DNA from 2 places in the Peteryoungia glycinendophytica genome. Region 1 is predicted to be linked to the other one. Evidence: predicted binding sites of a transcription regulator. Region 1 holds the regulator's gene; the other holds the start of a gene.
The links. The regulator LexA, encoded in region 1, represses DNA repair genes until DNA is damaged. The targets are predictions, from matches to a motif close to TGTTCNNNNTGTGTTCNG.
Positions count from the first base shown of each region.

Region 2: FJQ55_RS19215 (ATP-dependent helicase) is a predicted target of LexA. The motif match lies at 3,677-3,694, and genes of this name have one in related genera.

Region 1 covers NZ_VFYP01000001.1:1,949,688-1,955,633, forward strand. Annotated here, with positions in the region: gene gltA (citrate synthase) at 1-505, opposite strand, end outside; gene FJQ55_RS09590 (ComEC/Rec2 family competence protein) at 782-3,298, shown strand; gene lexA (transcriptional repressor LexA) at 3,292-4,005, opposite strand; gene FJQ55_RS09600 (DUF1003 domain-containing protein) at 4,225-4,767, shown strand; gene FJQ55_RS09605 (VOC family protein) at 4,794-5,687, shown strand; gene kdsA (3-deoxy-8-phosphooctulonate synthase) at 5,684-5,946, shown strand, end outside.
Region 2 covers NZ_VFYP01000004.1:18,162-24,107, reverse strand. Annotated here, with positions in the region: gene FJQ55_RS19225 (DUF6894 family protein) at 78-404, shown strand; gene FJQ55_RS23360 (hypothetical protein) at 432-641, opposite strand; gene FJQ55_RS19220 (SOS response-associated peptidase) at 799-1,476, opposite strand; gene FJQ55_RS19215 (ATP-dependent helicase) at 1,487-3,553, opposite strand; gene FJQ55_RS23710 (ImuA family protein) at 4,027-4,779, shown strand; gene FJQ55_RS19205 (Y-family DNA polymerase) at 4,700-5,946, shown strand, end outside.

The DNA of each region.
Region 1 (5,946 bases):
TCTTTGCGATCATCCGCAGCGACGCGACCATGCGCTGGTGCGGATCCGTGATGTCGGTGGAGTCGTGGTAGAAAGCCGACAGAGCGCCGACCGTGCCGACCATGACGGCCATCGGATGCGCGTCGCGGCGGTAGCCGGAGAAGAACTTGCTCATCTGTTCATGCACCATGGTGTGGTGCGTGACGCGGTAGTCGAAGTCCTTCTTCTGTGCCGGCGTCGGCAGTTCGCCGTAGAGCAGCAGGTAGCAGACCTCAAGGAAGTCACCCTTGTCGGCAAGCTGCTCGATCGGATAGCCGCGATGCAGCAGAATGCCTTCGTCGCCATCGATATAGGTGATCTTGGACTCGCAAGACGCGGTGGAGGTGAAGCCCGGGTCGTAGGTGAAGGCGCCGGTGTGCTTGTAAAGGGCTGCGATGTCGACAACGTCAGGGCCGATCGTACCGCCCTTGACGCTCAATTCGACCGTCTTGTCCCCGAGTTTCAAAGAAGCGCTTTTGTCCGTCATGCTAATCCTCCGGAATTGGCGGGAAGGCGTCTCCAAAAAGCCGCCATCGGTGAAGCGTGTTGATGTAGCTATATGATACGGAAGTTAATGCCAAGCTATCCAAAGGGCAAATTGTGCGTTGCGAAAACGGCGATGATCGAACCGAACGGTTCTAATCGATTTGATGCAAGCGCGCAGACTCCCGTGCCTCGAATTCACACGCTTTGATTGTCTCCCGAGAATGGATTATCATGCTCTTCGCTGGCGTTTGTCGCCGCCTCTGCGGGGTTGGGCCACGTGGTGGATCTGCTGGAAGGCAAGCTGGATTTGAATGGGGAGGCGTCACCGCCTGCCTCTGGTCAGGTGTGGCCAGCCCTGTCGCATACCCGTCGGACCTTGCCGCCTTCGATCCGTCCAACCGGCGGAACGCTCGCGCGAGCGGCTGACCAGATCAGCCGATTGCCAGGCGCGACGGCAAAGGCTGTCTCCCGCGAAATCGAGCAAGGGCATCTCTTCTTTTTCGTGCCAGTCTGCCTGGGGCTCGGCGCCGTCATCTGGTTCAACCTGCCGGTACCGCCCGCAGAATGGGCGCTCATGGCACTGTCAGCGATAGCCTTGGTGACTGTTGTGACGAGCATGGCAGGAACCATGCGGCGCTTTGTCTCTGTGGCGGGTTTGCTAGTGCTCGCCGGCATGGCTCTCACGGCGACCGAAATACGGCGCGCCTCTACAACCATCCTCGACACTCCCGTCCTGACTAAGGTGACAGGCCTGGTAGAGCGCCGGGAGGCGGGAGCAAGCGGAGAGTGGCGCTACGTGATCAGGCTTCTCCAGACGGAGGCCCCGATCCTCAGGCGTCCGCCGGAGCGTGTCTCGCTGCTTGCCCGCAGTCGGCACCAGCCTTTGAAAATCGGAGACGCCTTGACAGGTCGGGCGCGGCTTTCTCCGCCATCGGGGCCCGCCTTGCCGGGCATGAACGACTTCGCATTTCAAAGCTACTTTGCCGGCATCGGCGCGGTCGGCTTTTTCATGGGCGCTCCTCAATCCGTTACGGTCGCCTCTCTCCCGGCTGGCGACTACTGGGTCACGCTCGACCAGGCGCTATTCTCGCTGCGAGATCGGATTTCTGATCGCATTCATGCAGTCTTGCCCGGAGATACAGGAGCATTTGCCGCCTCCATCATTACGGGCGAGCGGCGGTCGATGTCGAAGGAAGCGACAGATGCCTTGCGACTGTCGGGGCTGGCGCACATCACCGCGATTTCCGGCCTGAACATGGCGCTCGCCGCCGGGATCTTCTTCGTCGGGTTGCGCGGCTTGCTCTGCCTGCTGCCCGTGTTGGCGCAACGCTATCCGATCAAGAAAGTCGCAGCTGCCGGTGCCTTGCTCGCCGCGACCGCGTATGTCCTCATTTCCGGCTATCAGGTATCCGCGCTCAGAGCCTATTTAATGACGGCAGTTATGCTGGTCGCCGTACTCATCGACCGCCCGGCGATCAGCCTGCGCAACCTCTCGGTGGCGGCGACCCTGATCCTGATCGCCCAGCCATCGGCAGTGATGGGGCCGAGTTTCCAGATGTCTTTTGCCGCGACGGCGGCACTGATCGCCGGCTATTCCGGCTGGCGATCCCGGCCACGCTCGATATGGCCCGCTCCAAAGTCTCCTACTGCCAAACTTGCCAGCTTCATCGTTAAGTTCATCGGGGGCACGCTTGCGACCTCGCTGATCGGCGGGCTCTCGACTGCGATCTTCGCCGTCACACATTTTCATCGCCTGTCGACTCACGGTCTCGAAGCCAATCTCGCGGCCATGCCGCTGATCTCCATCGTCGTCATGCCCGCAGGCTTCATCGCCATGTTGCTCATGCCCTTCGGCCTAGATGCGCCCTTTTTCTGGATCATGGGCCTTGGGCTCGATCTGGTCCTCGTGATGGCCCACACGGTCGCCGGCTGGGGTGACGGAGCGCTCGTCGCGCGGCAGCCTGCATGGTTTCCGATCCTGATCGTGACCGCGCTTCTGCTCCTGACGCTGCTTCACACCTGGTTGCGCCACGCCGGAACTCTGCTGTTGGCAATCACACTCGCCGCAGCAGCAGTCCGTCCCCCCGACACACCCGCAGATCTCTTCATCAGCGAAGACGGCCGACTGGTTGGCTTCTGGCCCAGGGGAAAGAATGAGGGAGAGGCAGGAAGCCTCGCCACAAACCGAAGCCGACCGCCTGCATTCCTCTTCGATCAATGGCAACCGGCGCTCGCTGTCAAACGTAACCAGCCGCCCATCCAGTTGAAATCGCCCGTCTTGCCGCCACCGGCGGACTGGAAAAACGGCAAGAGCTGGGATCAGCAGACAAGCCAGCAGGCCCGGCAAACTCTCACGGAACTGATAGGAGCAGCAAAGTCTGACGCCTTCACCTGTATCCGCGGAGCCTGCTCCGCCATGGTGTCCGGCGGCTGGAGGGTGGTGACCCTTGATCGCGCCGACCTCGCCGGCATTGCCTGCGACGTCGCCGACATTGTCATCCTTGCAGCACGGGCTCGCATGAGAGACTGCCGCTCGGGCGCGCGGTTCATCAGCGCAACGACACTGCGAAGCTCCGGCGCCATGGAACTGCGATTCGGAGAGCCCGGTGACAAGGTGATCAATGCCACGGCCGCATTTACCGGACAGCCGCGCCCCTGGACCATGCACCGCCTATACGACTGGCGAACTAACGCGACGGGCCGCGAACACGTAACGGATTTCCACGCAGCATCGCAAACCTACGAGCCGAATGTCGGGGAGCCGTCAAGCGACCAATACCTTCACTCTCAGTGATAACGGCGGATCAGGCCCACCAGTTTGCCCTGGATCTTCACCCGATCCGGCGGGAAGATCCGGGTTTCATAGGCTGGGTTGGCCGCTTCCAGAGCAATCGAAGCGCCACGCCGGCGAAAGCGCTTGAGCGTCGCTTCTTCGTCGTCGACGAGCGCCACGATGATGTCACCCGGATTGGCATTGGAGGCATTGCGGATGATCACCGTGTCGCCGTCGAGGATGCCAGCATCGATCATCGAATCGCCCTTGACCTCCAGCGCATAATGTTCGCCCGAACCGATCATCTCGGCCGGAACGGTGATGTCATGCGTGTTGTTCTGGATCGCCGAGATCGGCACGCCGGCTGCGATTCGACCCATGACGGGAACGCTGACCGAAGAGGTCTGCTCGGCAGCGGGTGTGCGGGCAGGGGCTGGTGGCGGCGCCTTGCCAAGGCTGCCTTCGATGACGCTCGGCGCGAAGCCCCGGCGCGGCTGCAGGCTCGGCGTATAGGCCTCCGGCAGCTTGATGACTTCGAGCGCACGCGCCCTGTTGGGCAGACGGCGGATGAAGCCGCGCTCCTCAAGCGCGGTGATCAGCCGATGGATCCCGGACTTGGAGGCGAGGTCGAGCGCGTCCTTCATCTCGTCGAAGGAAGGCGGCACGCCCGACTCTTTCATCCGCTCGTGAATGAAGAGAAGCAGTTCCTGTTGCTTGCGCGTCAGCATCGGCGAGGCCCCAATTGGTGAAACAAATCCAGAACAGACACTATATGTTCCATTTGTGTTCCGCAAGTGGATAAATTTCCGTGAACAGCTCACGCGAAAATGCGATAGGCCTCTTGGTCCTTGTCGTGAGAAAGCCATGAAGCGCGTTGTCCATGTGTTCGACTTGCGACGGGGCAAAAGGCTTTCAATTCCCCGAGAAGAACAAGTGAGAAGTCCAACATGCTGAAAGATTTGGAAAAGACCTTGCTTGGCAAGCAGGTTGATGAACTTTCGTCGGCAGAGAAAAAAGTTCTCAAGATAGCCAGGGAGCGGCGCACGGTCTCGACCAATGCCGGCGAGGATTTTCTGGCTGGTTCGAGCTTTGGTCAGCGTCTGGCGGATGCGATTGCCCGCGTGGGCGGCTCCTGGAGCTTCATCATCGGGTTCATGTTCTTTTTGGTGGCTTGGGTTGTCCTCAACACAGTGATCCTGTCGACCCGACCGATTGACGCCTATCCTTTTATCTTCCTGAACCTCATCCTCTCGATGATCGCGGCCATACAGGCACCCATCATCATGATGAGCCAGAACCGTCAGGCCGAACGCGATCGTTTCATGGCGGCGAAGGACTATGAAATTAATCTGAAGGCCGAGATCGAGGTTCTCGCGCTGCATCACAAGATCGATGAGCAGGTGCTGAAGGAACTGCGCGAGACCCGAGCCGAGATCGACGCCCTCCGGCAGTCGGTCGAGACCCTTACAAAACAGTCTGCCCAGCCTTAATTGCACGGGAGAAAAGAGCGTCATTCATGTCCCATGTCTCCCAATCTCCTCGTGCCGTTGATCATCTCGTGCTGCCGGTCGTCGATCTCGATACCGCCCGCCAGCGCCTGACCAGGCTCGGCTTCACCGTCGCTGCAGATGCCACCCATCCCTTCGGCACCCGGAATGCCTGTGTCTTTTTCGCGAATGACACCTATCTGGAACCGCTGGCCGTCGGAAGCCGTGAGGATTGCCTGGAGGCGGCTCGCACCGGTAACGTTTTCGTCGCCCGGGATTTGGCTTATCAGTTTCGTCGTGGCGAGGGACTGTCGGCCGTGGTCGTAAAGACGTCAGATGCCGAAGCGGATCACGCCCGTTTCGTCGCAGAAGGTCTGTCCGGCGGTGAGATGTTGGGTTTTTCGCGCCAGTTCCGCTTCCCGGATGGGCGTGCGGCGGAAGCGGCGTTCAAGTTGGCCTTCGCCGCGGATCTCCGATCTCCGGATTTCTTCGCTTTTTCCTGTGAGCGGGTAAACCCTCTGCCCGTGGATCGCGGGGCATTGCAGGTGCACGCAAATGCCGCAGCCTGCTTATCTCGCATCGTGCTGTCTGAACACAATCCGAGCGACTTCCAGTATCTCCTGGAAGCGGTGCTCGACCAGCGCGACGTCACCGCTCATTCATTCGGGCTGTCGATCAAATGTGCCAATGCCACGGTGGATGTCCTAACGCCTGACGGGTTGTCTGCCCATTACGGACTTGCAGCGCCAGTGACGGAGCGCGGCTTGCTGGGGGCTGCAGTCGTGGTCGTGAGCCACGATCTCGGCGTGACAGCACGTTGCCTCGCTGCTAATGGCATCGCCTATCAAACCATCGGCGCCCGGCTCGTTGTGGCGCCGCAGCCAGGGCAGGGTGTCGCCTACGCCTTTGAGGAGTCGAAATGACCGTTTCTACCAATTCGGAAGTCGTGGTCGGCGAAGGTGCCGGCAAGGCCGTTTTCTCGCAGAAGGGCCGTTTTGCGCTGATTGCCGGCCCGTGCCAGATGGAAAGCCGCGACCATGCTTTCATGATTGCCGGGCGCCTCGTCGAGCTCTGCCGCGAACTGGGTCTCGGTCTCGTCTACAAGTCCTCCTTCGACAAGGCCAACCGCACCTCGCTGTCTGCCGAGCGCGGCATTGGGCTCGAAAAAGCAATGGAGGTCTT
Region 2 (5,946 bases), on a different contig from region 1:
GGAGAAACAGATACTGGAAATTCGATCAACCCCAAAATCCTGCCCAAATGGTTGGGGTTGGATAGGCCTGACGAGGGATGTTTGACAGCAGGTGGACGCGGATCGCGATCTTTGAGCAAATTCTGCAATCGGAACAGGAACGTACTGCTCCCGGTGCAGTTCATCACGCCATGCCACATTACAAATTCTACCACCGCTCCGGTACGGGAGACATCAGCCATCAGCAATCAGGTTGGTTCAACAGCCATGATTCAGCGCACGTCCAGGCCATTCGGCAGGCGCGGCAGCGCGCGCAAGAGGCTCGGGTGGAGAAGCAATGTATTGACCGTGCACGGGTCGAGGTGCTGGATGCGGAAGGACAGCTTATCGCCACTGTGTGGCTGGCAACCGTCGATGGTCTTTGACGTTATTGCCAGGTTTTTCGTCTCGCTTCAGAACGGACCATCCTGCATTCTACGGAGTTGATAGAGCCAGAGCGGCTCGATTTTGCGTTTCCATACGAACATGTCATCGTGGCTGAGATCATCGATATTGCCTCGGTTTGCAATCACAAGTTTCAGCACTGCAGCTTCTTTGCTGTCGACCTGAAAGTCGTCAAGGAGAAGCGCAAGCTGCTCGCTGATGCTGGCTGGAAAGCTCACGGCGACCACCACTACGAATGAAGATATCGGAATAAATAAATATTTTCATTCACCCGGTTTGTCCAGCTTTGTCTGGCGGGGACACTGGACCAGTGACGTCTGCGAGTTCGCAGGCTCATCCACCCGGCCAGCACATATCGGTTATGGCACGCCATGATCACAGCAAAACATCTTGATTGCCCAAAATGGGCTTGGGTTGAGGGGGCACGATCATCAGCATGCTGGAAGGTAGTGGGCGTTGCAGATGTCGTGCCTCGTCCCATGGTGCCGTCAGCCAGACATCGACCTCTTCCGCTGTGGTCAGAATGGCCGGCATGGCCTTTTCGTGGATTGGAGAGACGATCTCGTTTGGCGAGGTCGTGAGAAAGCCGAAGAGTTCATAGTCCTGTGCGCCGTCTCTCACTTTCCGCACGCCCGTCCATGGTGTCCAGAGCCCTGCAAAAAACATCAGCGGCCGGTCATCGCCTCCCGCAAACCAGGCATTGGGCACGCGCCCACCTTCAACTTTGCTGGCGGGATCAGGCTCGGCAAAGGATGTGAAGGGGACAACGCATCGGCTGGCAGCGCCGAGCCAACGGCGCCAATGCGGGGAACCCGCGTTGCGGATATTGGTGACACCCGGATCATAATTCTTCACGTAGGCAGGTGGTGATGGCATGCCCCAGGTCGCTCGCGCGACCTCTCTGGCGCCGTCGGCTCCCACCCGGACCACAGGCGCTTGATAGCCGGGATAGACATCGAAGCTTGGTTCGTTCCAGCCCGCCTGATCGCGGATGGCTTTGGTAAACTGAAGGACTGCTTCACGCGTCGTAGTGACATTGTAAAGATTGCACATCGATCCCCTCCTATTTCCACATGGCGCGCATGCGCTCGGCCACATCCACGCGGATCTGCTGGGCGCTTCGCTCGGACTTTGCAGCCGAAACCATCGGCCAGGTCGTCGCCTCGAAGAATTGCAGCAGCATTGCCGGGATGAACCGCGTTCGGGCTGCATAAACGTGCCGGTCCCCTTGCGGGTTCTGCCCATGGGTGAAGAAGCGTTGCGGTGTGACCAGCGCCAGATGATCTCGGGCACGCGTCATGGCAACGTAAAGCAGCCTGCGCTCCTCTTCGAGTTCCTCCGTTGTGCCAGTCCCAAGATCGGAGGGAATGCAGCCATCCACAACGTTCAGCACGAACACTGCGCGCCATTCCTGGCCCTTGGCCGAATGAATGGTCGACAGGATCAGATAGTCTTCGTCGAGCAAGGGTACTCCGGCCTGGTCGCTTGTTGCATCAGGTGGATCGAGCGTCAGTTCGGTCAGGAAGCGCTCGCGCGAGGGGTAGCCGCTGGCGATCTGCTCGAGCTGAAGCAGGTCCGCCTTGCGGGTCTCGGCATCTTCATGGATGCGGTCAACATGCGGCTCATACCAGAGGCGTGCCTGCCCGATATCCGCAGGCCAATCCGCGTCCGTCTTGCGAAGGTTCGTCAGCAACTGAACGAAGGATGTCCAGTCTTCGCCGGTCTTAGGCGGGGCTGGCACTTCTGCGAGCGCCAGCAGCGGCTCGGGGTCGGTTGCGATGGTCTCGAGGATGTGGCCGGCCGTCTTGGGCCCGATACCCGGCAGCATCTGTAGCAGCCGAAAGCCGGCCACACGGTCGCGCGGGTTCTGGGCGAAGCGCAAGACGGCCAGCATGTCCTTCACATGGGCGCTGTCCAGGAATTTGAGGCCGCCGAATTTGACGAAGGGGATGTTGCGCCGGGTAAGCTCGACTTCAAGCGAACCGCTGTGGCTGGACGTACGAAACAGGACGGCTTGGTTCTTGAGCATCATCCCGGTCTCGCGATTGGCAAGCACCTGGTCGACGATGAAGTTGGCCTGTTCGGTCTCGTCCTTGACGGTGACGAGTTTAGGACGCTCCAGCGATTGCCGGTCGGTCCACAGGTTCTTGGTATAGCGCTCACGCGCCAGACCGATGACGCCGTTCGCTGCAGCCAGGATTGGCTGGGTCGAGCGGTAGTTGCGATCGAGCGTTATGATGTCGGCGGCCGGGCTGAAGGCGGCCGGGAAATCGAGGATGTTGCGAATTGTCGCTGCCCGAAACGAATAGATCGACTGTGCATCGTCGCCAACCACGGTCAGCCCACGCCCCCCGGGTTTGAGCGCCATCAGCACCGAGGCCTGTAGCCTGTTGGTGTCCTGGTATTCGTCGACCATCACATGATCGAAGCGATTGCCGATATCTTCGGCGAGGTCCGGATCGCTGACCATCTGAGCCCAGTAGAGCAGGAGATCATCGTAATCGAGAACGTTCTGGGCCTGCTTGGCCTCGACGTAGGCCGCGAACAAGTGTTTGAGCTGCTCTTCCCAAGTCGCCACCCATGGATAATGCAGCCGCAGGATCTCATTGAGGGGCGTCTGCGAATTGACCGCACGCGAATAGATCGAGAGACACGTGCCCTTGGTTGGAAAGCGGCTTTCCGTCTTGGAAAATCCGAGCTCGTGACGGGCAAGGTTCATCAGGTCGGCACTGTCTTCGCGATCATGGATGGTGAAATCGACGTTCAGCCCGATTTGCTCGGCGTAGATCCGCAAAAGCCTTGCGCCGATCCCATGGAAGGTACCGGACCAGGATAGTGCGTCAGTCAGGATACCGGAATTGGCACCGAGGACCTGTTTACAGATCCGCTCGACACGGCGCGACATCTCGGATGCGGCACGCCGCGAAAATGTCATCAGAAGAATACGCCTGGGATCCGCTCCATTGACGATCAGATGTGCCACCCGGTGTGCCAGTGTGTTGGTCTTGCCAGAGCCGGCACCGGCGATGATCAACAGTGGCGCTGCCGTCTCTCCGTCCGGAAGGCCAATACCGTGTTCAACGGCACTCCGCTGCTGCTCGTTGAGTTTGTCCAGATAGGCCAAAGTCATGCCGTCATCCTTGAAAAGTGCCTATCCGTCTTTCCGTTTGTTGCGAAGCTGGCCGCTTGGCCTGTTGCATTCCATCGAGCCATATCGCCTGCTGTGAGTTTAACAGCACTGACCATAGGACTCCAGAACAAATAATGAACATTCCAGCCTCCGTTTCTGACGTCCAGGCTGCAAGACATACATTCGCGTCCGAAGCATCTCGAACCGATGTGTCTTCAGCAAGCGGTGCCGCGATTGTCAGTCGGTGCCGCCATTTTCAGCGATAATTTTCATTGGTGGCACCGACTTCGCTGCGAAGCGTACCACGCTGATTCGGCTCGTGAATCTCTTTCTCTGCTAAAATGAAGGAGAATTTTCCCATTTTTAAGAGCTTGACTCTCGCCCTTCGCCAGAACAGAACGTGAACTTCATCAGAGAAAACGGCATGATACCGTTCATTAGCTCAACACGAACCGAGAGGATTTGCGTGAACGATGGCGGCTGCGCGCGAGCACGTCATAGCGGACTTACGTGATCGCATCACCTGTCTTGAGGGAGGGAGGACGAAGCAGTCCGCATGTCTGCCTTTCGGCGTCGCCGAGATCGACCAGGTGCTGCCAGGTGGTGGACTTGCTCGCGGCGCATTGCATGAATTCGCCGGCGGTGGTGCCGGAACAGTTGATGGTGCGGCGGCTGCCCTGTTCGTCGCGGGTATTGCCGCCCGCACCAAAGGTAAGATCGTCTGGTGTTTGACACGGCCGGATCTGTTCTTCCCCGCACTCGCGCAGGCAGGGCTTGATCCCAACAGGGTGATCTTCGTCGAGGGCGATCGGGAAGAAGACGTGCTCGCCTCCATGGAGGAGGCGCTTTCCTACGGCGGACTGGGTGCCGTGGTCGGTGAACTCGTTCGCCTTCCAATGGTGGCCAGCAGGCGGCTTCAGCTTGCCGCGGAGAAGAAGGCTAGTCTGGCGCTTGTGGTGCGCCGATGGCGCCGACAGACGGAGGCGAATGACTTTGGCCAACCGACCGCCTCCACAACCAGATGGCGGGTCAGCGCCTTACCATCCCGGGCGCTGCCGGTACCCGGCGTGGGGCGCGCAACCTGGTTGCTGGAGTTGATGAGATCGCGTGCGGGCGAGTGTGCTGAGTTTATCGTTGGAGCATGTGATGACCAGGGTCGTATCGATCTACCTTCCAGATCTTTCGACGGATCGCATTCGTCGCACCGATCCCGCCATTCCGGCTGAGCAGGCAATTGCCGTGATCGCAAAGAGCGGCTCAAAGCGCTGGGTGTCGGCGGCGGATGCGGCTGCAAAGGCAGTTGGTGTGCGTGTCGGCATGCCAGCGGCAAAGGCCCAGGCCCTGTTTCAGGGGCTGATGATGATCGATGCCGATCCGGCCGCGGACGCAGCCGCCCTTGAGCGCATCAGCTTGTGGGCACTAGCCCAGTATTCGCCAATCGTTGCTGTCGATGGGTCTGACGGTATCGTCATGGATACGGATGGTGCCGATCATCTTCGGGGCGGAGAACGTCTCATGCTGACCGGCATCGCCAATCGCTTCCTTGCAAGGGGCCTGACGGCGCGTGTCGCGATTGCAGATACCTGGGGGGCCGCGCATGCCTGTGCACGTGCGATCGACCGGACCACTGTCATCGTGCCGGCTGGCGAAACCGTGCGCGCGGTCGAGAACTTGCCGATTTCCTTGCTGCGTCTGCCTCAAAATACCGTCAGGGATCTACAAACCCTTGGCTTTCGCACCATCGGCGAGTTGTCAGCTACGGCGCGGGCACCGCTGACGCTTCGCTTCGGCCCCGAAATCGCGCGTCGCCTCGACCAGACCTTTGGGCGCCTCAGCGAGCCGATCGAACCTGTTCGCAGCCCGGAATGGATTGAGGTTAGTCGCACATTCCAGGAACCAATCGGGGCCGCTGAAACCATCAACAAATATGTCGGCCGCCTGGTCGTGCAGCTCTGCGATGCGTTGCAGAGAAAGGGGTTGGGAGTTCGCCGAGCCGATCTCATCGTCGACCGGGTCGACAATACCCACCAGGCTATCCGGGCGGGGACCGCCAAGCCAGCGCGTGACGTGGCGTGGTTGACCAAGCTGTTCCGGGACCGGACGGAAAAGATTGATCCGGGCTTTGGCATCGAAAAACTGACGCTCATCGCCATCCTCGCAGAACCGCTGGATGAAGCGCAGAGATCGTCTGATCTTGTTGACGACCAGGTCCCGGACATCACACCGCTCATCGATATCTTCGGCAATCGAGGGCAACGGGTTTACCGGCTGGCTCCCGTCGCCTCTGACGTGCCGGAACGTAGCGTCCAGCGTATCGCGGCTGTGGCAGACGACGTCACCGTCTCCTGGTCTCATCACTGGCCGCGTCCGGTCCGCCTGCTGGCCTATCCGGA